Regions from separate parts of the Parageobacillus sp. NEAU-HV-2 genome, predicted to be linked through region 1. Evidence: riboswitches for the same ligand, from Rfam matches in the RefSeq annotation. Region 1 holds a riboswitch; each other region holds the start of a gene.

Region 1 (10,440 bases):
TATCCCTTGGACCGATACTTTCCGGTCAAACGTGTGCGGCGTCGAAGTCGCCCCAATGAGCAGCCGGTTTCCGCGTTTCGGCACGATATAGCAACCGCTTTTGGCAAATACAGTTGTTTTCAGGAGCGGCGTTTCCGTTTTCACAAACAAGCATTCCCCTTTGACCGGATACATCGAAAGCGAAAGACCTGTTTGTTCAAGAAGCATGGAAGACCATGCCCCTGAGGCGATGACGACAATATTGGCGGCAAACGTTCCGCGATTCGTCTCGATTACGTACGAATCGCCTAACTTTCCTAAACGCATCACTTCGGTGTACTCATACCACTTTGCTCCATAGGCTAGCGAAGCGTGCGCCAATGCAAGCGAAAAATCGGGAGCGCTTACTTGACCGTCTTTTGGAATATACATCGCTGCCGCAAGATTGCCGGAAACATGCGGCTCGATTTCCTTTGTCTCATCCGCCGAGAGCCAGCGCGGCGGATCATCTGTCTGCCGCCAAAATTCGTAATGGCGGCGAAGGGCTGCTGCTTCTTCCTCCGTCACTGCCACTTTCAGCATGCCTTTCTGTACAAGCCCAATGTCCATTCCGGTAAGTTCCTTTAATTCCTCCGCAAGCTTAGGAACCATCTCCCTGCTTTTGATCGCGAGAGGAATAAGCGGGCTCTCTTCGGAAAATTCTGACTGCGCTCCAAGCATTCCCGCCGCTGCGCTGGATGCCTGGCTTGCTATCCGCTCTTTTTCGAGCACGCCGACACGAAATTGGCGTTTTGCCAGTTGAAATGCAATCGATGCGCCGATAATTCCGCCGCCAACCACCAATACATCGTAATCATGACGTTCCATCAACATCCCTCTCCCCTGTACATTGCCCATGTTTGACTATATGAGCGAGCTTCTTTACTTCTGCGACAGGATCTCTCGCCAAAAACACCGCCGACATCACGGCGATCCCATCGACACCCGCCCGCAGCACTTGCGCCGCATTCCCCGCGTGAATGCCGCCGATCGCAATGATCGGAATATGAACGCCGCCCGCAACAATCCGTAATGATTCGACTCCGCGCGGTCGCATCCCTGGCTTGCTTGCGGTCGGAAAAATATGTCCGTAGATACAAAAATCTGCGCCGCTTTTCGCTGCTTCCTTCGCCTCGTCAAGCGAATGGACCGAGCAGCCGACAACCAGCCTAGGAAAATGGTGCTTTACTTGACGGACGGATAAGCTGTGGTACGCAAGCTGCACCCCTTTTACGCCATATACGACCGCCACATCGACGCGATCGTTAACGATGATTTTTTGCGACGGGACCCCGTTGCCGATGAGAGCGGCAACAAACGCGGAAACCTCGCGCGCTGTTTTCCTTTTTTCCCGTACATGAATCGCATCGACATACGGATGAACGCGGGCGCAAATGGAAGCAAACTGTTCGACAGACTGTTCTCCCGTCGAAATGAGATGAAGCTGTTTTGTCATTGTCATCCCTTGCTTTCTAGCGTACATCGGTAACTGGAATATACGGGTAATGCACGCCGGTGTAATAAGCCGCCGCCGCCACAAAGGCAAATAGAGCGACAAGCGCGATATCGCATTTGCTAAAGCCGATTTCATAGTAAAACGTCCGCTCCGTGCTGCTAGAAAAGCGCTTCGCTTCCATCGCCACCGCGATGCGCTGGGCGCGGCGGATGCTTTGCGACAGGAGCGGAATCGCATAGCGCTTCATTTTTTCCAGCCATCCGCGGTTCACCGTTCCCCGCACTTTTAACGCATTATGCACGGTCTGAAATTCCTCGAGCATAATCGGAAGCAAGCGTACGGCCGCCAAAAAGCTGTAAGCGTATTTCGGCTTTAACTTTAGCTGCTGCATCAAGGAATAAAACAGACGGACCGGTCTCGTCGTTAAGGAAAACAAAAGGCCAAGAAGAGCGAAGGAAAGGGCGCGGAAGCCAAGATGCAGCCCGCGCAAAAAGCTTTCCTCCGTCACATGGATCAGCCCCCAGCGAAACCATGTTGTCGTCCCCTCGCCAAACATCATCATCGACGAAGCGGTCGAAACAAAGATAAGAAGAAACGGCAAAAACAATAGCAGCAAAAACTTCCACGGGTAGCCGGTAGAGAACATAAACAGCAAAAGCAGCGCGAGCGAAAAATTGATTAATACATTTGGATTATGAATGAACAATACAGCCAAAAACAGAAACAGAAGCACGATTAGTTTTAAACTTGGGTTTGTTTGGTGCAGCCATGTTTCCCGATAATGAATGTTCCATTTCATCGTCTGTTCCTCCTACACAAGCAGCGCGGCTGCTTTTGACCGCTGTCCGGAAATCGATTCATCCTTGACGAGCCGCCCGTCTTCGATCACCCATCTCCTAGTGGCAAAATGCTTCACAATATTTTCATCATGGGTGACCATAATGATGGTTGTCCCTTGTCTGCGATACGACTCTAACAGCTCGAGAAGCGCAAATGTATTTTTCGCATCCTGGCCAAACGTCGGTTCATCGAGAAGAAAAATTTGCTGTCCGCTTACAATTGAAGCGGCGACGCTTAAACGGCGTTTTTGCCCCATGGAAAGCTGGTATGGATGCTGGTCTTGCTGCCCATAAAGATGAAACTGCCGCAGCAGCTGTTCCACCGTTTCTGCAATCTCCGCCTCTTTCCGTTTTTCCAATCGAAGCGAATAAGCAAGCTCTTCGCGTACGGAATTGGTGACAAACTGGAATTCCGGATTCTGAAAGACAAAGGCAAGCAAACGGTGCAGCTGTTTAAGCTGCTTGCTGTCTTTGCCATACAGCTCATATGTTCCATCGGTGCGGATCAGCTTCATGAGCGCATGCAAGAGCGTGCTTTTTCCAGCGCCATTTTTGCCCGTGACAGCAATCCATTCCCCCGCATGTACGGTCGCTTCTTCAACAAGGATTTTCACCTCATTGGAGCGATAGCCTTGAAATTGGCGGAGATATATCCTTTTCTCCCCGCCGCTTTCCGTTTTCCGGCGCTGCCGCTTTGCCATATATTCCACCCATACGCCCGGATACCAAATTCCTTGAGAAGCGATGATGTCTTTATAGTTGGCAAACACCGTTTGTGCCTTGCCATCGGCGATAATTTCCCCGTCATCGTTAAATAAAACGATGCGGTCCACAAAATCGAGCACATGATCGATTTTATGTTCAACAATAATGACCGTTTTCTCTTTAGCGATCCGTTTCACCGTCTGCCAAATCTCTTTTGTTCCTTCCTCATCGATCATCGCCGTCGGCTCATCCAAAAACAGCACATCCGGCTCCAATGCCAATACGGACGCCAGCGCCAGCCGCTGTTTCATCCCGCCTGACAGCGTGTGAATATCGGTATGCGGCTCAATAAACAGCCCGACTTTTTCTAACAGCGTTTGGATCCGATGGTGCATCTCGCTTCTCGGCACGCCGATGTTTTCAAGGGCAAAAGCAATTTCCTCGTCCGCAAACGGCATGCAAAACTGCGTATCCGGATCTTGAAACACATATCCCCAGTTCGTCGGGAGCTGCAAGCGCTCCGCCTTCATCGGCACGTCGATCGAATGCGGAATCAATCCAGACAGCACTTGCAACAACGTCGATTTGCCGCACCCGGACGGACCGAGCAGCAATACTTTTTCTCCCTCGTAAATGGTAAGTGATAAATCTTTAAACAACAGCGTATCTTTGCCTGGAAATTTTAAGCGGAGCCGCTCTACAGCAACGATCGGTTTCATTGCTTCACCGCCACCTTTTTCAGCGATCGAGCGCATCATAATCATCTTTCGAAGCCGGACGCAACATTTGCGTTACCCCCGTTTTCTCTAACGCTTTTACTAGCGAAACGGCGAAAAATCCGGAAATCACCACCGCGCCGACAAAGCGGGCAATCAAGAATAACGCCAAGTTCCAAGGTGCCAGCGCTTCAATGTATCCTTTGTAAAAATCCATCACCAGCGAGCCGATGGTCGCCCCGATCGCGCCGAGCGACACAGCCAATGCGTCAAATCTCTTATAACGAAATGCCGCAAACACCGCTTCCGCCAACAACCCTTGAATCACTCCGTAAATAAGCACTTCAAGCCCCCATTCAGAGCCCATGATCAATTCACCGGAAGAAGCGGCAATTTCCGCCAACAGGGCAACTCCTGGCTTGCGAATGAGCAAATAAGCTACTGACGCGGCGATAAACCACATGCCATAAATCAATTGGTCAAGATGAAAGCCAAACACTTTCACAAAGTCGTACAACGGTCCCCACACTTTATAAATGATGCCGAATACCACCGCAATCACAATCGTTGTTAAAATATCAGCGAGTTTCAATCCTTTAGTTGTTGTGGACATACGCTTGCATCTCCTTTCTTGCTGATGGCCATGTTTCTAAACGATAAGCCATTTCCCAAAATTCGTACTCATACTCACTGCTGATCAGAAAATGCTGCTCCATCCGCTTGCGGTCCGCTTCCGTGACCGCTTCGGCGATCGCATCCAAACGGGCGATTTGCTCTTCTACTAAACTGCGGAACCAATCAGAACTATACGTACCAATCCATTTTTGATAAATCGGCTCGTCTGGCTTGCAATCTTTTAATCTTTCGCCAATCTCATAATAAAGCCAGTAGCACGGTAAAATCGCGGCAATGACGTCGCCTAAATGCCCTTCATACGCCGCCCGGTACATATGGGACGTGTAGGCGTATGCCGTTGGCGCCGGGATAAAAGCCGCTTTTTCTTCGTCAGTAATGCCAAGCAGTTCGGCAAACGTCTCATGCAAGGACAATTCCGCTTCGCATGTGCTCTGGGCATGATGCGCCAGCCTTGCGGTTGTCGCTAGATCTGGAGACTTCGCCGCCCCGATCGCTTGCACTCTCGCAAAATGGCGCAAATAATAGGCATCCTGCATCACATAATAGCGGAAACGGGTGAGATCAAGCGTCCCTTCTCCTAATTCTTTGACAAACGGGTGATGAAAGCTTGCCTGCCAGATCGGGTCAGCCTTTTTCCTCACTTCTTTTGCAAATGACATCCTCTTCTCCCCCTTTTTTCGTAAAAAATAAACGCCACTTCCTTTACAAAGGCGTAAAGAAAGTGGCGTTGCATACGAGTCGTCAAAACTACAGCAAAATATCGATCCGCGACTGCGCTGCTCCACTTCCCTACGCTGGTATTACCCAGATCAGGTTCTAAGGGTCTCAAAGGCACACTTTGATCTCAGCCTTTCTAAAGGCCCCCCTAGTGGATTGCGTCCGTTATGAAATTTTTTTGTTTGAGTTTATCATATCACTTGGAAAATGGTTGTCAACCCTTTTTCCTATTCCACCATCACTGCCGTGCCGTATGCCAAAATTTCCGACGTATTCGCCATAATCGCCGCCGTTGTGATCCGCACGCCGATCACCGCGTTCGCCCCTTGGCGCCTCGCCTCTTCCACCATGCGTTCAATCGCGATCTTTCTCGCTTCATCCATCATTTCCGTATACGCTTTAATCTCCCCACCGACGATCGTTTTCAGCCCGGCCATAATATCTTTGCCGATATGTTTGGACTGCACCGTATTGCCTTGGACAAACCCGATATACTCTTTCACTTGTTTTCCCGGTATGTAATCCGTTGTCGCAATGATCATGGCATCCCTCTTTTCCTTCTATGCTATGTTTATCATTATTCGATATCTCAAAAAAATAACCCTGTCAAATGTCGACAAACGTTGTCTTCATTGCGTCTTTGCCCGCAATTCGGTATTATTAAAAACGCAAATGACTACATCATATTGGAGTGGAGAATGTGGCGAAAGTATTTTTAAAACGAAACCGAAAAAAACGGCTCGAACAAGGTCATCCATGGATTTTTCAAAGCGAAGTTGATCATATTGAAGGCGATTTTGCACCGGGAGATTTCGTCGATGTATACAATCATCAGAACTACTTTTTAGCCAAAGGCTATATTAATCCAAAATCGCAAATGATTGTCCGCGTGTTGACGCAAAATCCCGAGGATGAGTTAAATGAGCAATTTTTTGTCGAGCGCATCCGCCAAGCATGGGCGTATCGCGAACGGATGATTCCCGGCGTCCGCTCATGCCGCGCCATTTATGGGGAAGCCGACTTTTTGCCAGGGCTGATCGTGGATAAGTACGAAGACGTGCTTGTCGCGCAAATTCTTTCCCTCGGCATGGAAAAACGAAAAGACTGGATTTTGCGCGGCTTATTGGAAGTGTTTCAGCCACGGGCGATTTATTTGCGCAATGACGTGTACGTCCGCGAACTCGAAGGACTAGAGCAGGAAAAAGGCTTTTGGTACGGCGAAGCGGAAACGGAAGTGCTCATTGAAGAAAACGGCGTCAAATATATTGTCGATATTGAAAATGGACAAAAGACAGGATTTTTCTTCGACCAGCGGCAAAATCGGGCGGCAATTAAACCGCTCATTGACAGCAACACGACAGTGCTTGACTGCTTTACCCATACCGGTTCGTTTATGCTGAACGCCTGCTTATACGGGGCAAAACATGTCACCGCGGTCGATATTTCCGAACACGCGATTGAAACAGCGAAGCGCAACGCAGCCTTAAACGGCTTTACGAACGTCGAATTTGTCGTCGCCAACGCCTTTGACTATTTGCGCGAAGCGGTTCGCGACGGAAAACAATGGGATGTTGTCATCATCGATCCACCGGCGTTCGCAAAATCCGCGCATGCCGTTCCGAAAGCGCTGCGCGGCTATAAAGATATTAACTTAAACGGCTTGAAGCTGGTCAAAGACGGCGGCTTTTTCGTTACCGCCAGCTGCTCGTACCATGTTCACGCCGATCTTTTCCAAGCGATGATCGCCGAAGCGGCGTTTGACGCGAAGAAAATTTTGCGGCAAGTATACTGGAACGGCGCCGGCTACGACCATCCGAAGCTGCTGGCCGCTGATGAAGGAGATTATTTAAAGTTTGCGATTTATGAAGTGCATTCGCGCCGGTAAGAAAAGAGGGTGGCCTAAAAGTGATCATCACTTTTGGGCCACCCTTTTTTCACGCTGTTTATACAGCGTCTTTTCTCTCTTCAGCACAAATAAATAAAACAAAATGGAAAAAGACACCGACAGCGCTGCGGTGAGATAAATGCTTGCATATCCGAACCAATGGCTGATTTGCCCGAAGACCATCGCGCCGACCCCGACTCCTAAATCGAAAAAGGCGAAAAAGGTCGCGTTTGCCATTCCTTTACGATCTCTCTCCGCTCGTTCGACAGACCATGCCTGCAGCGCCGGCTGTACCGTTCCGAATCCTAGTCCGTAAAGAATCGCTGCCGTAAATAAAATCATGTTGTTCGGCAGCCATGCCAACAATAACATTGCCAGCAAAATAAGCGCGGCACCCGGAATAAATACGGCCTGATGTCCTTTTTTGTCATACAATTGGCCGGCAAACGTTCTTGTTACCATTAAGGCAAGCGCATAGATCAGGAAATACCATTGAATCCCTGAAATTCCTTTTTCCGCGGTATATAGCGGCAGAAACGAAGCAATTCCGCCAAATGTCACGGTTAGAAAAAAAAGCAGAATCGAAGGCTCTAACGCACTTTTTTCGTAAATGTCCCATTTGTGGTGTGCCAGCTTTTGCGGCTGTTCGATTTTTTTATATGTAATATTCGCAGCGAACAGTAAGGAAGCCAATCCTAACGCGGCGCAAATCAAGAAAAGGGGTGCAAAAGACAGCATTCCGGCAAGCAATAGTCCAAGCGATGGTCCAAACGCAAGCGCTATATTCCCTGACAGTCCGTAATATCCCATTCCTTCGCCTCTGCGGCTAGCTGGGATGATGTCCGTGGCAATCGTGCCTGATGCAGTAGTGGAAAAGCCCCAGCCGATCCCTTGAATAACCCTCATCATAAACAACAGCAAAATGCTTGTAATAAAGCTGTACGATCCCACCGAAAGGACAAAGATCGCCAGCCCTATCAAAAATACAAAACGCCGTCCCTTTGCTTCTAATGCATGGCCGGCAAACGGCCGCACAATTAATGCCGAAAAGGTGAAAATCCCGACCACTAAGCCGATCAGCTGGTCATTGCCGCCAAGATGCTCGACAAACAGCGGGATAGTCGGCAATGTCATTTGAAAGCCAAGAAACACAAAAAAGTTGGCTAAGCAAATGAGCACAAAATCTCTCGTCCAAATTTTTTCCTTAGTCGCATCTATTGTTTGACTTTGTGGTTCACCCACCACAAACTCCCTCCAATCATTCATTTTAAACCAAACACTCAATACAGTTTAGTGTAACATAAATAGATTAATTTTTTATGAGAAAAGCTTATTGGAAATCCATAAGATATGCTCACCTTATTTTTTTACTACTATTTCACAAAGCCACTTTCCTCCAAATATATACCACATGTGCGAGGCGGCACAGCGGTTTTCAGTATAAGTTTTTCTCCCTTCTCATTATATTAAGATAAAAAAGCTGCCTGCCCGGGCAGCTTTTAGTTCCATCCTTTACGTTGTCGCAACGAGACAATTTGCGCCGTATGATGTTTGCCATGCCATGCGTGCATGGCGATTAATACATATAAAGGGACGTTCTCTTTTGTACCTTCATGATAAAAATTCCGTTGAAAATCCTCGTCGCTCAGCGATTCTAGTAGATACGCCCACCGCTCGTGAAGGCCTTCGAGCAATTGCAGCGATGGCTCGACATATAGTGAACGGGCTTCTAGCGTCTTTGCCCAATCATTCTCCTCAAACGGTTTAATCGAAGGAACATCCTCCGCCAGTGTCCATTTTGTGCGCAAAAACGCATTCATGCTCGCATCGGCGATATGATGCACAACTTGAGCAACTGTCCACCCACCATCGCGATACGGCGTGTTCAGCTGTTCTTCATTCAATCCGCTGACCGCCTCCCGCAATGCGCTAGGCACTTGGCGAATATCGGCAATCCACCGCCCGACATCCTCTTTTCGAAATGCTTCCGGGGCTTTAAACTTTCCTATTGGATAGCGAATGTCATCCATGATTTCCCTCCTCCTTTCTTATCCATATTCCGCACCAATATAAAAAATCCTTCCTAAAAATGTAGATAACAACATTAAAAAGCATTCCTGTCTCTTCTAATACAGGCAAACAGCTTTTTTGTTTGGTTAGCAAATTTCCCCATAGATAACTAAGCCGAAACAAAAATGATTGCCGCTTCATAAACATGCGACATTAGATCGCATGCATTGAACTCGAATTATCGCAGTCATAGATTTAAAAGGACATTGCAAAAACTCAGAGACTAAAAAATTTGACAAGCCTAGTACGTTGAAGCGATTAGGTCAAATTGCTACTTGATCTGAAGCTGGAATAGCTGTCCTGAATTCGGATTTGCCGCCTCCACCTTCATAATTCTCTGGCTGTCCCCTGTCGCTAGATTAAAAGACATAGAGCGCTAGCTTGATTCATGTCGAAGCAAATACACGCGCGCTTCATACGGCTTTAGCTTAAAGCGGGTTGCGTTTTTATGCGGTCGGACGTCGTAGTTTTGCAACACCAAATTATCGGAACTTAAGCGGATGCCGTCATAACGGTACAATGCTGGCTGGTCGCTCAGGTTCACAATAATGACTGCTTTTTCACTGCCGAGCGTTCTTGTATACGCATAAATCGCCGGATGTTTTTCTAAAAGCAAGTCATATGTTCCGTAAACGAACACTTCATTCGTCTTGCGAAGCTGTATCATTTTTTTGTAAAACGAAAGCACGGAGTTCGGGTCGCGCAATTGTGCTTCAACATTAATAGTCTTATAGTTTTCGTTCACTTTCATCCATGGCGTTCCCGTCGTAAAACCAGCATTTGGCGCGTCGGACCATTGCATTGGCGTGCGCGAATTGTCGCGCCCCGTTTTCCAAATCACTTTCATAATTTCTTCATGGGAGCGGCCCTTTTCCCGTTCAATTTGATACATTCTTTTAATGGCGACATCATTGTAGTCTTCAATATTCGGAAATTGAACGTTCGTCATCCCAATTTCCTGGCCTTGATAAATAAAAGGAGTTCCCTGCATTAAAAAATAGAGTGCGCCGAGCGCCTTGGCGCTTTCGACCAAGTACTCCTTGTCATTTCCCCATGTCGAAACGGAGCGGGGCTGATCATGGTTTTCCAAAAACAACGCGTTCCAGCCGCGGTTTTCGAGCCCCTTTTGCCATTTCGTCAGCATGCGCTTTAATTGGCGCACATCGACGCCACCATCCGTTCCTGTTTGCCATAGCCCTAAATGTTCAAATTGGAAAATCATATTGAAAATGCCGTTTTCTTCGCCGACCCATTGTTCGGCATCGTCGACAGTCACGCCGTTCGCTTCTCCGACCGTCATAATGTCATAGCGCGCAAACGTTTGCATTTTCAGCTCTTTTAAATATTCCATAATCCCCTCTTGGTTCATATGACCAGCAAAAGACGGAACATAATCCA
Region 2 (10,440 bases), on a different contig from region 1:
GTGTTCGACAGAGCAGGAATTGCCTTTGCCGCCTCTGTCATGAACGCAGTCATTTTAACTGCCGTATTATCGGCGGGCAACTCCGGCATGTACGCATCGACTCGCATGCTTTGGGACTTGGCCCGCGAAGGAAAGGCGCCGAAATTTTTAGCAAAACTCGACCGACGCGGGGTTCCAGTAAATGCCCTAATTGTTACTTCATCGCTAGGAACGCTTGCCTTTTTGGCCTCTCTCTTTGGCGATGGAGTGGTATATACATGGCTGCTTAACGCTTCCGGCATGTCGGGGTTTATCGCTTGGCTTGGCATCGCCATCAGCCATTACCGCTTCCGTAAAGCATATGTGGCGCAAGGGAAAAGTCTTGAGGATTTACCGTATAAAGCGAAATGGTTTCCGTTCGGTCCGATCTTTGCCTTTGTTCTTTGCACTATTATCGTTTTAGGACAAAACTACCCAGCGTTTATAGGCGGGACGATCGATTGGTATGGAGTGCTTGTTTCCTATATCGGGTTGCCTCTTTTCCTTATCGTCTGGCTTGGCTATAAGTTCGTGAAAAAAACAAAAGTCATTCCATTGCATGAGTGCGATTTAGAACAAAAATAAGGACTTGGCATGCAACGCCAAGTCCTTATTTTTGTACTTTGTGCTCTTCGTCGTCGATGATTCCTTTTGTCGCGTTTTTAAACTCGCGCAGCGTTTTTCCCGCTGCTTGTCCCAACTCCGGCAGTTTTTTCGGTCCAAAAATTAACAACGCGAAGAAAACGATAAGGGCAATTTCGCCAAATCCGATATTCATTTGATTCACTCCATATGTTGAGTCATTTTTTTTTATTATATCATACAAACGAGAAGCGTGCCATCCACATGTACGACTATTCTTCCTGCAAGAGGCGAACCGGTACTTCCATTTCTTCCTCCGGTTTGTTCTTGAGATAAATACGCGCCATTTCCCGTTTTTCATCCACGTGTTGAATCATTACTTGCTGTCCTTCGAATGTGACTGGCACGATTTTTCCTGACTCCGCGATTTGTTTTGCACGCACCACTTCCATTACGAATGTCCCCTCCCTTCTTCCTCCGTTTTGGCGCTATCCTCTGCTAATGCACGCAAACTTTTCCAAAATAATTCGTCGTTGCATACAGGATGGACAATTTGCTCTAGCTCCCCTTCGTCCCCTTTTGCGTTGATGATTTGTAAAAGCTGGGTCATGTCGGTAGTTTCCCGTTCTTCCTTATCGATCATGCATCTGTCACACCTTTCCAAGAAATAATAACCTATTGACCCCCCAAAAAAGAAGGAGTATGATTCGAATTGGTGTATAGTAAGAAAGGAGGAAGGCACTATGAGTGAGCGGGATTATTATTTCGATAACGCGAAATGCGTATTGATGCTCCTCGTCGTGTTCGGCCACTTTCTCCGCCCATATATCGACAATGTGCTATGGGTGCATAGCTTATACGTTTGGATTTTCTTTTTCCATATGCCTGCATTCATCTTTATTTCCGGCTATTTTGCGAAAAAGTTCCATCAACAAGGATATTTTAAAAAAATTACAAAAAAGCTGCTTGTTCCCTATCTTATTTTTCAACTGCTTTACTCTATTTATTATTTCTTCTTATATGAAGAAGATTCGCTCGAATTTGATTTATTAACCCCTCACTGGGGTTTATGGTTTTTAATCAGCTTGTTCAGCTGGAACTTGATGTTATGGGTATTTGCCAAAATACCAAAATCGATATCGCTGTCACTCGCCCTTCTTTTGGGGGTCGGAGCCGGGTTGCTCGATGCGGAAAAATGGCTGAGCCTATCGCGTACGTTTACGTTTTTCCCGTTCTTTTTACTAGGATTTTTTCTTGAAAAAAGCGAAATTGAGCGCTTATTTACACGGCGGAGCCGCTTATTTTCCATTGCTGCGCTCATTACCATGTTCGTTCTAATTCATTACGGTTTTCCGGATTTGCCGCAGGAATGGCTGTATGGCTCTAAATCGTATGATACGCTTGGCGTTCCAGAAAAGGTTGGCGTTGTTGGACGTCTCATGATTTATGGGGCAAGCACGCTGATGATGATCAGTTTTCTCGCTCTGATCCCAAACCAGCGCTATTCGTTTTCCGTGTTCGGGACAAGAACGTTTTATGTTTATGTTTTGCACGGGTTTATTTTAAAATATTTGCACGAGACAAAGTTTCCGGATTTTATCATGAGCGTTCACGGCTACCCGCTGCTGTTAGGATTGTCGGTTCTCATTGTTCTCCTTCTTGGAAGCAAGCCGATCGTACAAATTACGCGCCCGCTTTTAGAGTTGCGTTTGCCGAAAAGAAAACAAGCAGTTTCTTAGGCAAGCAAAAAGGTGCCCTTACTTTTGGGCACCTTTTTTGCTTGATTGCACCGCCTGAACCAGCTGTCTCGCGGCCACCGCCGGTGACGGGGCAGAAGCGATGGCGCTGATCACGGAAACACCATCCGCCCCTGCCGCAATGACCTCACCGGCATTGTCCGCCGTAATACCCCCAATTGCGACCAGCGGAATATCGATTCCTTCGTCGCGGAGCAAACGAATGATCTCCGGACCTTGCGCTTTTTTCGCATCTTCTTTCGATTTCGTCGGATAGATGGGACCGACGCCGATATAATCGGCGCCAGCCGCAACCGCCGCTTGTGCTTCTTGCAAACTATGTGCGGACACTCCGAGAATTTTATCGCCAATTTTTTCGCGGACGATACGCGCGTCTTCATCTTCCTGCCCGATATGCACTCCATCGGCGTCAAGAGCAAGGGCCAATTCGACATCGTCATTGACGATAAACGGAATGCCATGCTCTTGGCAAATGTGCTGCAATTGCTTGGCGAGCTCATATTTTTGTTCGCCAACTAGCGCGCCGCTCCCTTTCTCGCGGAACTGAAAGAGCGTAACGCCGCCCGCAACCGCCTCTGCCAATACTTCTGCCGGCGCTTTTGTGCAGTTTACGCTTCCCATGATAAAATATACTTTTAGTTGTTCCCTCATTGTGTCGCTTGCTATTCGCGCCATTCTGCTCACCTACCGCGCCGTTTTTTCCCGGTACGCCCAATGGTTCGTCGGGCCGTGACCATGACCGATTCCTAATTCATGCTCAATTGCCGCTTGAATAAACAATTTCGCCGTCTGCACTGCTTCCTGTACCGTTTTTCCTTTTGCGAGCTCTGCTGTTATCGCTGCTGCAAACGTACATCCTGTTCCGTGCGTATGTTTTGTTTCGATGCGTTTGCTTGTGAAATAGAAAAATTCCCTGCCGTCATATAATACATCGACCGTTTCTTCCCCATCATCGTCATGGCCGCCTTTAATCACAACATACTTCACTCCTAGTTCATGCAGACGTTTCGCTGCTTCCTTGCGGTCATCCATCGTTCGAATCGTAAGACCGGTTAATGCTTCTGCTTCCGGAATGTTCGGGGTAACCACCATCGCTAGCGGAAGCAAATGCGTTTTTAATGCGCTTACCGCCGCTTCTTGCAACAATGGTGCGCCGCCTTTAGCGATCATGACCGGGTCGACGACGAGACGGTCCCACCCGAATTGCTTCACTTTTGCAGCAACCGCTTCAATAATTTCTGCACTAAACAACATCCCCGTTTTTACTGCATCCGCTCCTAAATCAGTTCCGACGGATTCAATTTGTTGTGCGACCGCTTCCGGTGGCAGCGGGTACACCCCTTGCACCCCAAGCGTATTTTGCGCCGTTACTGCGGTGAGCGCAGACATGCCAAATACACCTAATTCTTGAAATGTTTTTAAATCGGCCTGAATTCCGGCGCCACCACCGCTGTCAGAACCAGCAATCGTCAAAGCTTTATATACCATCATGTTCTCCCCTCTTTATCCTTTTTGTTCGATGCGGCCGTATCGGCCAATCTCTTCCGCTCCGATGCGGGAAAGCGCGTTTAAAAAGGCGATTTGGAAGCTGCCAGGTCCTTGTTCCCCCGCTTCACCCGCCGCGATTTCGGCGGCGACGCCATAGCTGACAAGCGCGGCTGCCGCTGCTTTCAGCACATCTTGTTCCACCGCGGCAAAAGCGCCGATCACAGAGGTCAATAAACAGCCCGTTCCCGTTACTTTCGTGAGCAGCGGATGTCCGTTATGGATAACATATGTTGTCTTGCCGTCTGTGACAACATCGTCTTTTCCCGTGACCGCAACAACCGTTTTTAGCTGTGCCGCCGCTTTTTCCGCCAAGGCAACGACATCGCCACTTCCTTCTCCGGCGTCGACTCCTTTAATCTCCCACGTTTCCCCAATGACATTGGCAATTTCTGCCGCATTGCCGCGAATAACGGACAGTTTGACCGCAGCGGCAATGCGGCGCGCCGTCTCCGTGCGGTATGGCGTCGCCCCGGCGCCGACCGGATCGAAAATAACCGGAACACCGGCTTCGTTTGCCGCTTTTCCGGCAATCAGCATCGCTTCTACTTCTGTTGGATTTAATGTTCCGATATTTAAGACAAGCGCCCCGGCGATTTTCGCCATATCGGCCACTTCCTCTTTCGCGTACGCCATCACCGGCGAGGCGCCAAGCGCCAGCAAGCCGTTGGCGGTAAAATTCGTGACGACAACATTGGTGATGTTATGTACAAGTGGATTAGCTTGTCTCACCTTTTGTAATACACTTGCCGCTTCTTGATTATTCACCATTCCCATCCTCTCCTTTTTTGAGAAAATAAAAAACACTTTGCGCGCAAGCAAAGTGTATAAAGCGGCCCCATCCTCACTTTCCCTGCGCTGGCATTACCCAAACAGGTTCAAACGGTCAACGGCGGAATATAGCCGTACTCTCAGCCTGCTTCCGCAAGCTCCCGCATTGCTATATGGTTGTTCACCAAACAGTCTACTCTTTCTTTTTCGATATTGCAAGCAAAATATTAGGATGGGCGATGATGCGGAATTTCCTGCACTCCTGCCCCCTCAGGAAGCGAAGAAGGCTGGTGCCAACGATGCGGCATTGGCAGATTAAATAAGTCTAAATCGACGATATAGCGGGGCCGCCGTTTCGTTTCTTTATAAATCTTCCCAATATATTCGCCAATCAAACCAAAGGCGATCAGCTGCAGGCCGCCAAGCAGCCAAATCGAGGTGATCAGCGACGTCCAGCCTGTTTGCGTATGGCCGGTAAATTTTAAAACAAGAAAATAGATGCCAAATATTACGCTGACGAAAAAAGATACAAAACCGAGAAGCGAAATCATGCGGATCGGCGTGATGCTGAACGATGTAATCCCATCAAGAGCAAAAGCAATCATTTTCTTCAGCGGATACTTTGTCGTTCCGGCCAGCCGCTCTTTTCGATCATAGTACACCGTTGTCGAACGGAAACCAAGCAGCGGGACGATGCCGCGCAAAAACAGGTTCACTTCTTCAAACCGCTCGAGCGCTTCGACCGCGCGCCGGCTCATTAAACGGTAATCGGCGTGATTATAGACGAGCTCGACCCCCATCGCTTTCATTAATTTATAAAAGCCTTGCGCCGTATGGCGTTTAAAGAACGTATCGGTATCGCGCCGCTTGCGCACCCCATATACAATTTCATAGCCTTCTTGGAATTTTTGGATAAAATCGCGAATGACCGCAATATCATCCTGCAAATCGGCATCAATGGAAACGATGCAGTCCGAACGCGTTTTCGCGGCAAACATTCCCGCCAGCAGCGCGTTTTGATGTCCCGCATTGTGCGCCAGTTTCAGCCCCTTTACTTCCGGATAGCGCAAACTTGCCTTGTAAATGATGTCCCATGTCGCATCGCGGCTCCCATCATCGACAAAAAGGAGCGTGCTGTCAGCGGAAATCAGCTTTTCCGCAACAAGCGCCTCCCGCAGCGCGCGAAGCTGGCGGATCGTTTCTGGCAATACTTCCTCTTCGTTATAACAAGGTACGACAATCGTAAGCATCGGCTCAATCATTTGATCTCCCTCCTTATGGCATCACCTTGTACAAATAAATCTTCCATGCCGACTCTTTCGAGTGAAACACTTTTTCGAGCGCCAACTCATTTTGTCTGGCGTTTTCAATCGGCAATGCTGAGAAAATGTAGCGGCCACCCATTTGATAAAACACATCGGTATTGAGCTCTAAATGTTTAATCGTTCGCTTGGAATTCTTTTTAAACATATAATGTTTGCCCAGTTCATCGACAAAAATATAGCAGCGTCCGCCCCATTCATCGAAGTACTCTCGTAGCTTTTTGTTTTTTGCGAGTTCGTTGGCGATGATTTGGCGGAACTGATGTTTATAGGAGAGCGGATAAAAATTGTTATACGTATCGAGCGTGTAAAACCCGTTATATTGCGCAATCGCCGGATGAATGCCAATGCTGGCGACGCGGTATGTATGAACAGGCCGTCCAATATACTCTTTAATCTCTCGAAACTGCTTTTCTGCATAAAACTCGCGAAACGACGGTTTATGACGATGGACGATTTCCTCGTTAAACGCCGCTAGCACCACCAGCTGGGCGGCGATGGCGGCGAAACATAGCTTTTTCCACGCTTGTCCTTGCTGCCATAAAATTTTGAGCGAAATGGCAAACAACACGTAAATAACCATCGGCCGCAAAAAATGATAGCGGGCGAAATTAAATTTATCTAACAAGTCGAAGCGTTCCGTCAGCGGTGCCCAACCTTTATAAAACCAAAACGCATACCATGTGGACAGCGCGAAATTGAGCACATGCAAAAAGTTAAACAGTTTTTCTTGCTGCCATATTTTCTTCTTCCAGACGATATATAATGCGACTAGCGTGATTGGCAAAATGACAAGCCCGTGCACCGTCATCACATGCGTATGGCCGAGAATATAGTTTTTGAAAATTAAGCGGATCACCCGCCAAAGCGGTAAACGAGCGTGGAAATATTCATCGCGGCTCGTCGGTTCATCGGAAAATAACAGCGAATGAACTAGACGATAATCAATCGCCAAATAAAGAATCGTCATAAAGACAATCGCCAAGAAAAACCGCCAGTTCCATCCCTTTCCGCGGATAACGTCGGCAAACCACCATATGCCCATCGCGCTTAAGAAAAAGAAAAAGCCAAGCACAAAGCTCGAATAAAACGGCAATAGTGTAAGCACGACATAGTTCACCCAGGAGCGCTCGCCGTTACGGATATTAAGAAACGCCCATAGCGCGAGCGGCATGCCAAGCGTGCTCAACATTCCCGATGGCCAAAACGGTGTCAAGGCAAACGTAAGCGCCGCCCCGATGCGAATCCACATCCATTTTTCATCGCGAAGTACATGCTTTTTCAACAACAAATACATGCCGATAAACGCAAAGACACGGGTAATCACCTGGCTTAAACCATAGGCGTAAATCGAGGGAAACAGCGCATGAAGCCAAACAATCCCGCTAAACTCCGTACCGAACGCGTTGCGCGGCAGACCGTTAATGATTTGCGGGATGACCGCATGGACCGAGCCAAACAGCTCCCCGCTCCTAGTGACAACTTTGTACCAAGCAATGTTCGAATCTAAATTATCGTGGACTCGCATATGCGCATCCTCGCCAAGTAGAAAATACGGCGATACAAACAAAGCGATCACAAGGAATGAGAAGAGCAGAAGTCGCTTTTCTTTTGTCGGCACCTCTCCCACTCCTTTTTTCAAATGTCTTCCTTTATTTTCTAACGAAAGAGGAAAAATATTCATCTTTTTTGTGGCAATAAAAAAAGACCATCCCAAAAAGCAACGGATCGTCGCTTCTTGGAAACGGTCTTTTCATCGGCGCTTACGCAAACAATGCGGCAGGATTTTTCACAAACATTTGCTCTAGCTGTTCCTCTGTCACTCCTTCTTTCGTTAAAGCTGGAATAATATTTTGAAATACATGTTCAACATGCCAATTGCTCATCAGCGCAGCAAACGGCTCTGGCAGCTGCGGCGGACGGCCGAGCCAAATATTGACGGTATCATGGGCGAGCATGATTTTATCGGCAAAGCCTTCGCGAAGCAGCACGAGCAACGTGCGGATCCGCTCTTCATCCGTCGGCGCGCCGACCATGCCTTGAATGCCGAAGCGATCAAAAGCGATATACACTCCGTACTGCAGCGTCTTTTTGTGGTATTCCGGATCGGTGTTGCCGCACATATGGCCGATGACGATTTTTTGCGGATCGGCTCCGTGCTCGAGCAAGTAAGCCGCTTGTTCCGGCCCCATCGTTCCTTCCTGCGTATGGGTGATAATCACGATTCCTGTTTCTTTCTGCACGCGGGCTGCGGCGCGGAAAAACATTTTTTCGTATTCGGTGATCCGGTTTTTGCTTGACGCCAGTTTAATGACGCCTGGTTTAATGCCGGTATCGGCAATGCCGTTCGTAATTTCTGCCATAAACATGTCATATATTTCTTCTTCTGCCGTGCCGAGCAACTGGCGAAACTTAAAATACGGCGTTGCTCCTTCGCCTTCGTAATAATACCCGGTCGCGCAGATGATGTTCAGCCCGGTTGCCTCGGAAATGCGACGGAGCAATTCCGGATTGCGGCCGCAGTCATTCGGCGTCGGATCGACAACGGTTTGAATGCCATGGGCCATCATTTTTTGTGCGATGGCAATTCCCGCCTCAAGCACTTCCTCAAAACGGAGCGGTCCGAGCGTCACATCGCCTTGAAACCCGGGATACCCAAAGACAAAATGCTCATGGATCAGCGTTTTGCCAAGCTCGCTCGCCGGTACCGGACCGCAGACGGTTTCCACCATTTCTTTTGTCATGCTTTCGCCCCTTTTTCTAATTTTTGATACTCTTCTTCCTGCAATTTCCGCCATAGCAATTTTCCGCTTGATGTCATCGGCAAAGACGAGCGAAACTCGACAAGGCGCGGATATTTATAGGCGGCCATCTGTGTTTTCGCCCATTCAATAATTTCTTCTTCTGTGATTTTGCCGACGTATTCGTCCTGAAGCACGATAAACGCCTTTACCGTCTCGCCGCGGCGCGGGTCAGGAACGCCGACAACGCACGCTTGCTGGACGGCCGGATGTTTATACAGAAGCGATTCGACTTCCGTCGGCCATACTTTATACCCGGACGCATTGATCATTCGTTTAACGCGGTCGACGATGAAGAAATATCCTTCCTCATCCATGCGGCCGATATCACCGGTGCGGAAAAACCGCTTTCCATCAAGTTCAATAAACGCTTCTTCTGTTTCTTTTTCGCGGCGGTAATAGCCTTTAAACACTTGCGGACCGTGTACGACGATTTCGCCGACTTCCCCGACGCCAAGCTCTTTTCCCGTCGCCGGGTCAATGATGCGGGCGTCCACGTCAAACGATGGAATGCCCAAGCATTGCAATTTCGGGCGATCCGGCGGGTTAAAATGCGTCTGCGAAATCGTTTCGGAAAGCCCGTATCCTTCCATATATTTCACTCCTGTCAGCTTAAACAATTTTTCTCCAACCGCTTCCGGAAGCGGTGCGCCCCCGCCAGCGATGCTAACAAGAGAAGAAATATCATATTTTGATAATGATGGATTGGCCAAAAAGTCAATGAGCATCGTGCTTATATTTACCCAATGCGTACAGCGATGCATTTCAATCAAATACGCGGCGCTGTCGCGATTCCAGCGCGTCATCATTACCATAGCCGATCCGGCAAAAATCGGAAGATGCATGCTGTGGACCATTCCCGTCACATGAAAGAGCGGCAAGGTGACGAGGCAAACAGAATCGCTTGTTACGTTCGCCCAATGATAGGCGCCGACAATGTTGGCGTTGACCGTCCGATGCGAATGAACGCATCCTTTTGGCACTCCCGTTGTTCCCGATGTATACGGGAGCACGGCAATATCATCGACATGCCCTTGATATAGGTTCGGCGCAAGATTTGCTTCTAAACAATCAGTCCAGTAGTAAACATGTTCATGATCATACGTTTGCCGCGGCAATGCGACTTCATCCGGAAGCGCAATCGGCGAAGATTCGGAAATATAATCCGAATAAGCGGCGACGATGATATGTTCGAGCGGGGTTGTAGATAATAGCGGCTCCGCTTTGGCGAACAGCTCCTGCCCGACAATGCCGAGTTTTGTTTCGCAATCTTTGACATAAAACGAAAGCTCTTCCGTTGTGTTCATCGGGTTAATCGGAACGACAATCGCTTCGGCTCGTAAAATCGCGTAGTAGGAAATGATAAACTGCGGGGAATTTTGCATGTATAAAAGCACTCGGTCTCCTGGCTGAACGGAAAGCTTTTGCTGCAGATAGCCGGCAAGCGCGTTGACTTGCTCCCATAATTGTTTATAAGAGTAAGAGGAACCGTAATAATGGATGGCAGTTTTTTGAGGGTAGCGCTTCGCTGTCGTTTCTAAATGATCGACGATCGTTGTTTCCGGCACGGTCAGCGTTTTGCTCAACCGTTTCGGCCAATACGGAAAGTGGCGTTTGTTCATGATCCCCTCTCTCCTCCACCTA
Region 3 (10,440 bases), on a different contig from region 1:
GCCCGTTGCAATTTGCCGCTGAAATCAATATAAACGCTTCTCCATTCGGTAAACACATCAAGCGCCGCAACGCCAGAGTCGCGATGGCCGTTTCCTGTTCCTTTCGTACCGCCAAACGGTAGATGAATTTCCGCCCCCGTCGTACCGGCATTGACATAGACAATACCTGTATCTAAATCGCGCATCGCTTTAAACACTTTGTTCACGTCTCTTGTAAAAATAGAACTCGATAATCCATAATCGACGCTGTTGTTGACAGCGATTGCTTCTTCTAAACTGCTTACCGAAATAATGGAAACAACCGGGCCGAAAATTTCTTCGCGCGCAATGCGCATCGTTGGTTGAACATCGGTAAAGAGAGTCGGAGCATAATAGTAGCCTTTTTGATACTCTCCATCCCGCAGAATATAGCCCCCGGTTAATAGCTTTGCCCCTTCTTCCTTGCCAATTCGCACATAACGGTCAATTTTTTGCAGCGCTTCTTCATTAATGACCGGGCCGACTTTGACGTTTTCATCCAATCCGTTTCCAATCGTTAATGTCTTCATTGCTTCTAGCAATCTATTTTCTAATTCTTCCTTCACCTTTTCATGAACAATGACGCGACTGCATGCCGTACATCTTTGCCCTGACGTACCAAACGCACTCCACAAAATACCTTCTACCGCTAACGATAAATCGGCGTCATCCATGACAATAACGGCATTTTTTCCGCCCATTTCTAGCGACACTTTTTTCAGGCGGCGGCCGCACTTTTCGGCAATCATCCGCCCGACTTCGTTCGACCCGGTAAAGGAAATCACTTGCACGTCCGGATGCTCTACCAACGCATTTCCTGTCGTTGGACCATCGCCGTGAACGACGTTGAACACCCCTTTTGGCAATCCTGCTTCTTCGAATATTTTCGCCAGCTCCTGCGCCATAAATGGTGTTTCTAACGCCGGCTTCCATACGACCGCATTGCCGGCAACAATGGCCGGGAACGATTTCCATGTCGCGATCGCAATCGGAAAATTCCATGGAGTGATGATGCCGACAACCCCAACTGGCACGCGAATACTCATCGCAAATTTATCTTTTAATTCCGAAGGAGTTGTATCACCGAATAACCGTCTTCCTTCACCAGCCATATAAAACGCCATGTCAATTCCTTCTTGCACTTCCCCGCGCGCTTCCTCAAGCACTTTCCCCATTTCCATCGTTAGCAGTCTAGCGAGCTGTTCTTTTCTTTCTTTTAATAAATAGCCGACTTTATATAGCACTTCCGCCCGTTTTGGCGCCGGTACGAGCGCCCACTCTTTTTGCGCGGTCTTCGCTGCTTTTACCGCTGCATCGACATCCGCTTCGATCGAAACCGTCACTTCTCCAAGCGTTTCGCCATTTGCCGGATTAATCACCGGAGCAAATTGTTTGCTAACTGATTCTTTCCATTCCCCATTAATAAAATTCAATGCTTTCACAATACAGTTTCCTCCTTGTCGTTTATTTTCTATAAAAAATTTATGCATCTACTATCATGGCTATTATGCAAATGTTTACCGAGAATTCGACCGCTTTCGCAACTCGTCGATCGTCGCTGTCACGGAAATTTGGTTCGGATCTGTCATGACTTCGATCACCGTTGGTTTTGTTTCGTTAAAGGATTGAATGAGTGCTCTATTAAATTGATCTTCTGTTTCCACGCGAATGCCGTTGGCGTTTAAACATTTCGCTAATTCGGCAAACGATACATGTCCCAAATCCGTCCCGATGACCCGTTTCGGAAAGTGAAGTTCTTGATGCATGCGGATGGTTCCATACATGCAATTGTTAAAGACGATACTAATAATCGGAATATGATATCTAGCAGCGGTCTCCAGCTCCTGCATCGTCATCATAAAACCACCGTCTCCTGATAGAGAAACGACGACGCGCTCCGGGAAAGCAAGCTTGGCGCCAATCGCCGCCGGCATGCCATACCCCATCGCCCCAGAAGTAGGACCAATATACGTATGCTCCTCGGTAAACTGGAAAAAGGTATGGAGCCAGCCGGCGAAATTGCCAGCATCATTCGTGATGATCGCATCGTTTGGCAAATGTTGTTGCAAGCCGGCGATGATCGCTTCATTTAAGTTCCGTTTTTCCGGCGGAAGCGTCGATACTTGCTCATACTGTTTCCGTCTCGCTGCCGCCCAATCACGCCAAGACGGCTGTACGGCGATTTCTAGCAATTTTAAGAGCGTTTCTTTGCAATCTGCTAGGATGGAAATGTCCGGTGGATATACTTTTCCTAATACATCACTGTCGATATCGATATGAATAAGTATCTGATCCGGCGACAGCAAACGATAATCTTGTGTCGTCACTTCCGATAATCGTGTCCCAATGGCGATCACGACATCGGCCTGTTTTACCGTTTCGACAATCGATTTCGGCGTCCCTAATCCAAGATGGCCGACATAAAGTGGATGGTCATTGGGGAACACGTCATGTCGGCGAAAAGCAGCCACCACAGGAATGGAATATTTTTCAGCAAATAACCGCAATAGCTGTTCTGCCTTCGCTAGCTTTACCCCTCCGCCGGCAATGACAACTGGCCGTTTCGCTCTTTGCAATATTTCCTGCACGCTCCGCACATCCTCTGCGCTTGGAACAGGTCTTGGTATATCTACATCCGAAACGATGGCTTCAGCAATATCTTGAAGAAATATATCTTCTGGAAGAGAAATGACGACAGGTCCTGGCCTGCCCGTTTTCGCAACGCGAAATGCCCGCTGCACCAGCTCCGGTATTCGTTCCGCCTCGCGAATTTCCACCGTCCATTTTGCAATCGGTTGGAAAAACCGGTCTAAATCGACCTCTTGAAACCCTTCCCGGCCGCGGAAATGGCTGTGCACTTGCCCTAAAAATACAATCATCGGAGTAGAATCTTGCCTCGCCGTATGGACACCAATCGCTAAGTTGGCCCCGCCGACTCCCCGCGTCGCCAGCACAACTCCGGGTTTTCCCGACGCTTTTGCATAACCTTCCGCCATAAACGAGGCGCCTCCCTCATGGCGAGCAGAAATGAGCTGAATAGAAGGTTCATCAAAAATAGCGTCCATTAGCGGCAAATAGCTTTCTCCCGGCACGCAAAACACATGGGAAATGCCCTCTCGTTTGAGGCAATGAACGATCGCTTTTGCCGCGGTGATGTTGCGGATCGTCTGTTTCACCATTTCTACGCCTCCCAATCAATTTGTTTCCATCGTTCAATCGCTTGCTGTAATCTCTCTATTGGCGCTGATAAAGATACTCGAACATATCCTTCCCCTGAAGGGCCAAATGCCGTTCCCGGCGTCACAATCACACCTGCATCTTCAAGCAGCTTCGCGGCAAATTGTTCGGAGGAATACCCTTTGAAAACAGGAATCCATAGGAAAAAGGTAGCTTTCGGACGCTGCACTTGCATACCCAACGCCTGCAGCGCATCGACCATCATATTCATTCGCTGCTCATAAATTCGGTTATTTTCTTGTACGGAATGATGGTCACTCGTCAGCGCTGCCGCCGCTGCTTTTTGAATCGGAAGAAACTGGCAAGTATCCGTGTTGCTTTTAATAATTGAAAGCGCTTTAATCATCTCTTTGTTTCCGACGATATAACCGATGCGGCAGCCTGCCATGTTGTAGCTTTTCGATAAAGAACCGAATTCGACCGCTACTTCCTTTGCCCCGTTTACTTGTAAAATGCTTAGCGCTTTAAATCCTTGGAAAGTAACAAACGAATAAGCAGAGTCATGGGCGATGAAGATGCGGTGCTTTTTTGCCAGCGAAACCGCCTCGGCGAATGTATCCATGCCGACAGTGGCCGTCGTTGGATTACTCGGATAATTTAAAAACATGATTTTCGCATCTTCATAAATGGTCGAAGAAAGCTTGGAAAAAAGAGGAACATAGCCATTTTCCGCATCGAGCGGTAAATAAACGCTTTTCCCCCGTGCGAAATGCACGGCAGTGCGGTAGACCGGATAGCCGGGATCGGGAATCAACACCGTATCTCCCGGATTGAGCATAGCCTGCAGTAAATGTACAATTCCTTCCTTTGATCCGATTAGCGCTAATACCTCGGTATCGGGATCCAACTGCACTCCATATTCCCGCTCGTAAAAACGCGCTACCGCTTCCCGGTATTCTTTGCACCCCGCATACGGCGAATACGTATAATTGGTTGGCTCGTTTAACTCTTCTTTTAATTTTTCCACCACAAAAGACGGCGGCGGTAAATCAGGTGCGCCGATTCCTAGGTCAATGACATCGACTCCCTTCTTGATCAACTCTTCTTTTTTCCTTTGAAACTGCGAAAATAAATAAGGAGGCATCGTTTGGACGATATCGGAAAACACATTCATCCCTATCCCTTCGCATGAAATAAATACCTTCCCTCTAAATCTATGCTTTTGCTCATTTATTTCATTCACGGCATCCTAAGTTAACAAAAATGATGGTGAGCGGAACCTTCAACCAACCTAACAAAAACCGTTTCATCCAAATAAAAATAAGCGGCCAGTATCATCATTCGATGATGAAACTGGCCGCTGTCTACGCATGCAGATCGCCGGCAAAGGCGCCGCAATAGACTACGCAGTTTTTTCACTATCATACTTATGCATCCAAGAAATCAGTCATGAATATTTTTTATCGCTGCTTTTGGAAATGTCAGTTACAAGGATCGGATCCCCATCGATACATACTTTAATTCGACAAATTCGAAAATCCCTTCTTTGCCGCCTTCTTTTCCGAGGCCCGATTGCTTCACGCCACCAAACGGCGCTTCGGCTACGGCCGGAAACACATCATTAATGCCGACGATGCCGTATTCTAACTTCTCCATGACCCGATACGCGCGGTGAAGCGAGTCAGTGAAAATATAGGCCGCCAAACCATACGGTGTATCGTTCGCTTGACGAATTACTTCCGCCTCCTCGGCAAACGGCTGCAACGGCAGAAGCGGGCCAAATGTTTCCTCGTTCATCACTTTCATCTCTTTCGTTACATTCGCCAATATCGTTGGTTCAAAGAAATATCCCGGATAAGACCCTTTCCATCGTTTTCCGCCGTAAAGAACGAAAGCCCCTTTTTGCACAGCATCGTTTAAATGGTCTTGCACTTTTCTTACCGCTTCTTCGTTAATCAATGGCCCGATATCGGTTGTCTCCTCAGTGCCAATTCCGATGGAGAGCCGTTTCACTTTGGCGGTTAGTTTGTCGAGGAAAGCATCCCAAACGCTCTGCTGCACATAGACGCGGTTGGCGCAAATACATGTTTGCCCACAGTTGCGGAACTTGCTCGCCAGTGTCAGTTCCGCCGCTAAATCCAAATCAGCGTCCTCAAATACGATCACCGGCGCGTGGCCACCAAGTTCCAGCGACAGTTTTTTCACTTGATCCGCGCTTCCTTTCATTAGCAGCCGCCCGACTTCCGTCGAACCGGTAAACGTAATCAGCCGCACATCGGGATGATTCATCCAGCACTGTCCGATCGAAACAGCATCGCCGGTGACAAGGTTGACCACACCTGGTGGGATCCCTACTTCTTCTAGTATCTTTACGATTCGATATGCCGTCAACGGCGTCTCTGGCGCTGGCTTTAACACGACCGTGCACCCAGCGGCAAGGGCCGGCGCTAGTTTTCGCGTAATCATCGAAGCTGGAAAGTTCCACGGAGTAATCGCAGCGACAACGCCAATTGGCTGCGGGATGACCATCAGCCGTTTATGCTTGTTCGAAGACGGGATAATTTCCCCATAGAGACGGTTTGCTTCTTCGGCATACCAGAGAAAATAGCTGGCGGCGGAATCAATCTCCGCTCTTGCTTCTTTGAGCGGTTTTCCTTGCTCTGTTGTTAAAATAACGGCAAGTTCTTCTTTTTGTTCCTTCATTTTTTCATAGGCCGCGTATAAAAATTGAGATCTCTCTCTTGCCGTTTTCCCTGACCAGTCCGAAAACGCCTGGCGGGCGGCCCGTACCGCTTGTTCTGCATCTCTTTCATCCCCATGCAAAACTTCTGTAATCGTTTCCAATGTCGCAGGATTTTGGACTGGAAGCGTTTTTCCGCTTTTGGCGTCCTGCCACGTTCCATCAATAAAAATCGTTTGCGTGTAACGCGAAAAAGTGTTCATATTTATTCCTCCCCCAAAATAATTCAAACCAGTTGCCGATAAATCCTAAGCATCTCAATGCCACTATATAAAAAACGGGAAGGAAAAATGACAGAAGCATGAAACAAAAAAACTCCCTCATTCCCGCTTTTATGAAAGGAACAGGAATGAGAGAGGCATTCTCTCATATTTTTCAATAATATAAAATCTCAACATATTGACACTTGATACATTTTCGCATAAATGGCGTTTCTAAAAATGCATGGCGGCAGTTTCTTTGGATGTGAGCAATTTGCCGTTCTAATTTAGAAATTTTCTCTTTCAGCTCAACAATCTCCTTCTGCAGCGCCTGAACATTATTGGTAGAGGGAGGAACCATGTTCGACAAACTCCTTCGCTTTTTGTTTCATCCCTTCTTCTTTAACCGCTCGTTGCAAATCATGCGAGATTTTCATCGAGCAAAACTTTGGTCCGCACATCGAACAAAAATGCGCGACTTTCGCTCCTTCCGCCGGCAATGTTTCATCATGATATTCCCGGGCGCGGTCCGGGTCGAGCGAGAGATTGAATTGATCGTTCCAGCGAAACTCAAAGCGTGCTTTCGATAGCGCATCATCCCGCTGCTGCGCGCCTGGATGTCCTTTTGCCAAATCAGCGGCGTGGGCGGCGATTTTATAAGCGATGACTCCTTCGCGCACGTCGTCTTTGTTCGGCAATCCTAAATGCTCTTTCGGCGTCACATAACAAAGCATGGCCGTTCCGTACGCGCCGATGATCGCCGCGCCAATCGCCGATGTAATATGGTCATATCCCGGCGCGATATCGGTCGTGAGCGGACCTAGCGTATAAAACGGCGCGCCTTTGCAAATTTCCACTTGCTTGTCGACGTTTTCCTTAATTTTATGCATCGGCACATGCCCCGGCCCTTCGATCATCACTTGTACATCATGCTTCCACGCGATTTCCGTCAATTCTCCGAGCGTTTCTAATTCGGCAAACTGCGCTTCGTCATTGGCATCGGCAATCGACCCCGGCCGCAATCCGTCGCCAAGCGATACGGCAATATCGTACGTTTTTAAAATCTCGCATATTTCTTCAAAATGCGTATATAAAAAGTTTTCTTCGTGGTGTGCTAAACACCATTGTGCCATAATCGAGCCGCCGCGTGAAACAATGCCAGTCGTTCGATTGACTGTCATTGGTATGTAACGAAGCAGCACGCCCGCATGAATCGTAAAATAGTCTACCCCTTGTTCCGCTTGTTCGATGAGCGTATCACGGTAAACTTCCCACGTTAAGTCTTCGACGACGCCGTTCACTTTTTCGAGCGCTTGATAAATCGGAACCGTCCCGACAGGTACAGGGGAATTGCGAATAATATATTCTCGTGTCGCATGAATATGTTTTCCCGTCGATAAGTCCATAATCGTGTCTGCTCCCCAGCGCACCGCCCAAAGCATTTTTTCTACTTCTTCTTCAATGGAGGATGTTACTGCGGAATTGCCAATATTCGCGTTAATTTTTACATGAAAACGACTCCCAATAATCATCGGTTCACTTTCCGGATGGTTAATATTCGAAGGAATAATCGCTCTGCCTGCGGCAACTTCCTGGCGCACGATTTCCGGATCTATATTTTCACGAATCGCAACAAATTCCATCTCCGGCGTAATAATCCCTCGTTTTGCGTAATGCATTTGCGTCACAGTTTTTCCTTTTTTTGCGCGCAGCGGTTTTCTCTCGAAAGGCAGAACAATCTCGGATTGTTTCCCATTACGAAATCCGTTATCTTCCGGTTTCACGGGACGACCTTCGTATTCTTCAACATCCTCTCTTTCTAAAATCCATCGTTTTCTTAGCGTCGGCAATCCTTTTTGAATGTCCGGCTGAAAATCAGGATCGGTGTAAGGACCGCTTGTGTCATAAACACGAACAGGTTCATTTTCGATGATTCCTGTTTCCGTCTTTGTCGGACTTAACGTAATTTCTCTCATCGGAACGCGAATATCCGGCCGTGAACCTTCGACGTACACCTTTTTACTGGCAGGAAATTGCATGAAAGATGGGATGTTTTGCATGTAACTTCTCCTCCTTCAAAATAGTAGTGAGGACCTGAAGTTACACCAAAACGCGGGGCAAGATAGGAGAATATATGCGGAAATAAAAATCGGGTTCTCTAAAAGAACCCGATGGAACGCAAATAGCGAAACGTACGCAACAAACACATACACTCCCGCTATCTACTTCCCTACGCTGGCATAACCCAGATCAGGTTCAAAGGGTCAAAGAACTTAAGCGCGTTCTTTTCTCAGTCCAAGCTATTGGACTCCCCTAGTAGATAAGCGACAAAGTTATTTAATTTTCTTAATCTTAACATGTTTATAAAGCAATGTAAACAGTTTTATACCGTAAACCGCTTCAACATCGTTTGCATATCTTCTGCCATTTTGTTTAACGACGAGGCGGACGAAGCAATTTCCTCCATCGATGCCATTTGTTCTTGTGTCGCCGCCGAAATGTTTGCTGCTCCAGAAGAAGATTGTTCCACAATCTCTGTCATGTGCTCAATGGATGCAGCTACCCGTTGCGCGTTTTCCGTCATTTGCCCGATCGATGTGGATACTTGTTCGATTTGGGCATTGACTTCGCTGATAGATTGGCGGATTTGTTCAAACGATTGTCCAGCCGTTTGCGCAACATCGAGCCCTTGCGATACTTCGCTAACTACTGTTTCCATCGATTCAATCGCTTTTTCCGTTTCTTCTTGGATATAGCCGATCAGCTGCGAAATTTGCTGTGCGGACTGAGCAGACTGTTCCGCCAATTTGCGAACTTCATCCGCCACAACGGCGAACCCTTTTCCTTGCTCCCCAGCTCTTGCTGCCTCAATCGCCGCATTTAAGGCAAGCAAATTCGTTTGCGAAGCGATGCCTGTAATCACTTGGGTGATTTGGCCAATTTCGTTCGAACGCTCTCCAAGACCTTTGATAACTTGTCCAAGTGATTGAACATGTTCATAAATAAACTGCATTTGCTCTTCCATTTGCGAAATCGACTGTTTTCCGGATTGCGCTTTTGTCGATGTTTCATTTACGTTCGTTGAGACGTGCTTCGTATTCGTCGCCACTTGCATAAGCGTATCGGAGATATCGTTCATCGCTAACGATGTTTCTTGCACCGTCTTTACTTGCTGTTCCGAACTTAAGGAAATCGTCTCCATTGTTGACGCAATTTGTTCCGCTGCTTTCGTCGTTTGTTCCGCGATGGCTGTTAACTGTCCGGAAAATTGCGCCATCTCATCGGAATGGCGCTGAATGTTGGCGATGACTTCCTGCCACGCTTGGGCCATGTTATTGAGCGAGAGTGCGATCGGCTTTAATTGTCTTACTTCATTCATAGGAACACGTGTGGACAAATCTCCATTTGTCATTTTATCTAAATGATGATTAATAATAGCAATGGGTGCGATAAATCGCCGATAATTCAACATAGCGGAAACGATGCCAAGAATGGCTCCAAATAATACCGTAATCACAAATGTCCACCAAAACGCTGCGCCACGGATGTCATTTCCTAAACATATACCAAGGTTGATTAAAGCGGTACCGGGAATGACAACGAACATCGTGCGTAAAATATAACTATGTAACGACAACCTTCTCCCTCCCCTTTTTTTCTGTATATAAATAATTTTACTATCAATTATAGAATGCGAGCAAGAAACCCCCTAGTTTTCAGCTATAGGGATGAGAGCGAGCGTCGGACGGGAGAAGGGATTCCCCCAGGAATCCCCCTTCCTTTAGGCATGGAGAATGATCAAGTCCGAGAATTATTTTTGCATTACTACTTTCTTATTGAGCACTCTCGTTTCCAAACACGCAAAATGCCTATCCGAAGCGAATAGACATTTCCTTATTTTCTATATAATAACAATTGCGCGATGCCAACAAAATATTCTGACTCACGAATAATATGGTTCAGCACTACTTTTGCCGTTGGATTTTTGCTTACTGCTTTGCTTTCCGTTTTTATTTGTTGGCATAACTTAATAAAATCAAGACTTTGCTGTAAGCAATGAGATACTAACTGCAACACTTGTTGGTAAAGCTGATAAGGAACGTAATACCCCGTGCGAATGACCGACTCAATGTACCTTACTACTTGCTGATGCGTCGCAGAAAGTACTTCTTCCCATTTTTTCAGTGCCTCAACATATGAGGGCTCTAAGCCGCTAACAAGCTCGCGAATAACAACCGTATGCTCCTCTTCTTGATGTTTCCAAAATTCCGCTTCGTCTAAAATACGCAGCGGCATTTGCTGGCC

Evidence for each region. Region 1 has a riboswitch for thiamine pyrophosphate ahead of tenA (thiaminase II). Riboswitches for the same ligand answer to the same signal wherever they lie in the genome.
Region 2: it holds a riboswitch for thiamine pyrophosphate, as region 1 does, so the genes downstream of both, thiM (hydroxyethylthiazole kinase) here and tenA (thiaminase II) in region 1, are expected to answer to the same signal.
Region 3: it holds a riboswitch for thiamine pyrophosphate, as region 1 does, so the genes downstream of both, thiC (phosphomethylpyrimidine synthase ThiC) here and tenA (thiaminase II) in region 1, are expected to answer to the same signal.

Annotation. Positions count from the first base shown of each region.
Region 1 covers NZ_JBXUJJ010000001.1:81,983-92,422, reverse strand. Annotated here, with positions in the region: gene thiO (glycine oxidase ThiO) at 1-846, opposite strand, end outside; gene tenI (thiazole tautomerase TenI) at 833-1,474, opposite strand; gene AC1WMD_RS00570 (energy-coupling factor transporter transmembrane component T family protein) at 1,491-2,273, opposite strand; gene AC1WMD_RS00565 (ABC transporter ATP-binding protein) at 2,286-3,014, opposite strand; partial or broken gene AC1WMD_RS00560 (ABC transporter ATP-binding protein) at 3,315-3,662, opposite strand; gene AC1WMD_RS00555 (ECF transporter S component) at 3,757-4,347, opposite strand; gene tenA (thiaminase II) at 4,331-5,029, opposite strand; TPP riboswitch at 5,140-5,247, opposite strand; gene AC1WMD_RS00545 (YbjQ family protein) at 5,315-5,629, opposite strand; gene AC1WMD_RS00540 (class I SAM-dependent rRNA methyltransferase) at 5,788-6,972, shown strand; gene AC1WMD_RS00535 (MFS transporter) at 7,000-8,214, opposite strand; gene AC1WMD_RS00530 (YfiT family bacillithiol transferase) at 8,472-9,002, opposite strand; gene AC1WMD_RS00525 (glycoside hydrolase family 13 protein) at 9,419-10,440, opposite strand, start outside.
Region 2 covers NZ_JBXUJJ010000003.1:250,675-261,114, forward strand. Annotated here, with positions in the region: gene AC1WMD_RS07555 (amino acid permease) at 1-603, shown strand, start outside; gene tatAY (sec-independent protein translocase protein TatAY) at 629-796, opposite strand; gene AC1WMD_RS07565 (H-type small acid-soluble spore protein) at 873-1,052, opposite strand; gene AC1WMD_RS07570 (hypothetical protein) at 1,052-1,243, opposite strand; gene AC1WMD_RS07575 (acyltransferase family protein) at 1,344-2,339, shown strand; gene thiE (thiamine phosphate synthase) at 2,358-3,032, opposite strand; gene thiD (bifunctional hydroxymethylpyrimidine kinase/phosphomethylpyrimidine kinase) at 3,042-3,845, opposite strand; gene thiM (hydroxyethylthiazole kinase) at 3,861-4,673, opposite strand; TPP riboswitch at 4,735-4,848, opposite strand; gene AC1WMD_RS07595 (glycosyltransferase family 2 protein) at 4,901-5,935, opposite strand; gene AC1WMD_RS07600 (DUF6044 family protein) at 5,949-7,616, opposite strand; gene AC1WMD_RS07605 (phosphotriesterase family protein) at 7,759-8,739, opposite strand; gene AC1WMD_RS07610 (long-chain fatty acid--CoA ligase) at 8,736-10,418, opposite strand.
Region 3 covers NZ_JBXUJJ010000010.1:109,207-119,646, forward strand. Annotated here, with positions in the region: gene AC1WMD_RS15275 (aldehyde dehydrogenase family protein) at 1-1,460, opposite strand, end outside; gene AC1WMD_RS15280 (thiamine pyrophosphate-binding protein) at 1,536-3,194, opposite strand; gene AC1WMD_RS15285 (LL-diaminopimelate aminotransferase) at 3,200-4,369, opposite strand; gene AC1WMD_RS15290 (NAD-dependent succinate-semialdehyde dehydrogenase) at 4,681-6,138, opposite strand; gene thiC (phosphomethylpyrimidine synthase ThiC) at 6,474-8,195, opposite strand; TPP riboswitch at 8,346-8,460, opposite strand; gene AC1WMD_RS15300 (methyl-accepting chemotaxis protein) at 8,519-9,772, opposite strand; gene AC1WMD_RS15305 (DUF2935 domain-containing protein) at 10,030-10,440, opposite strand, start outside.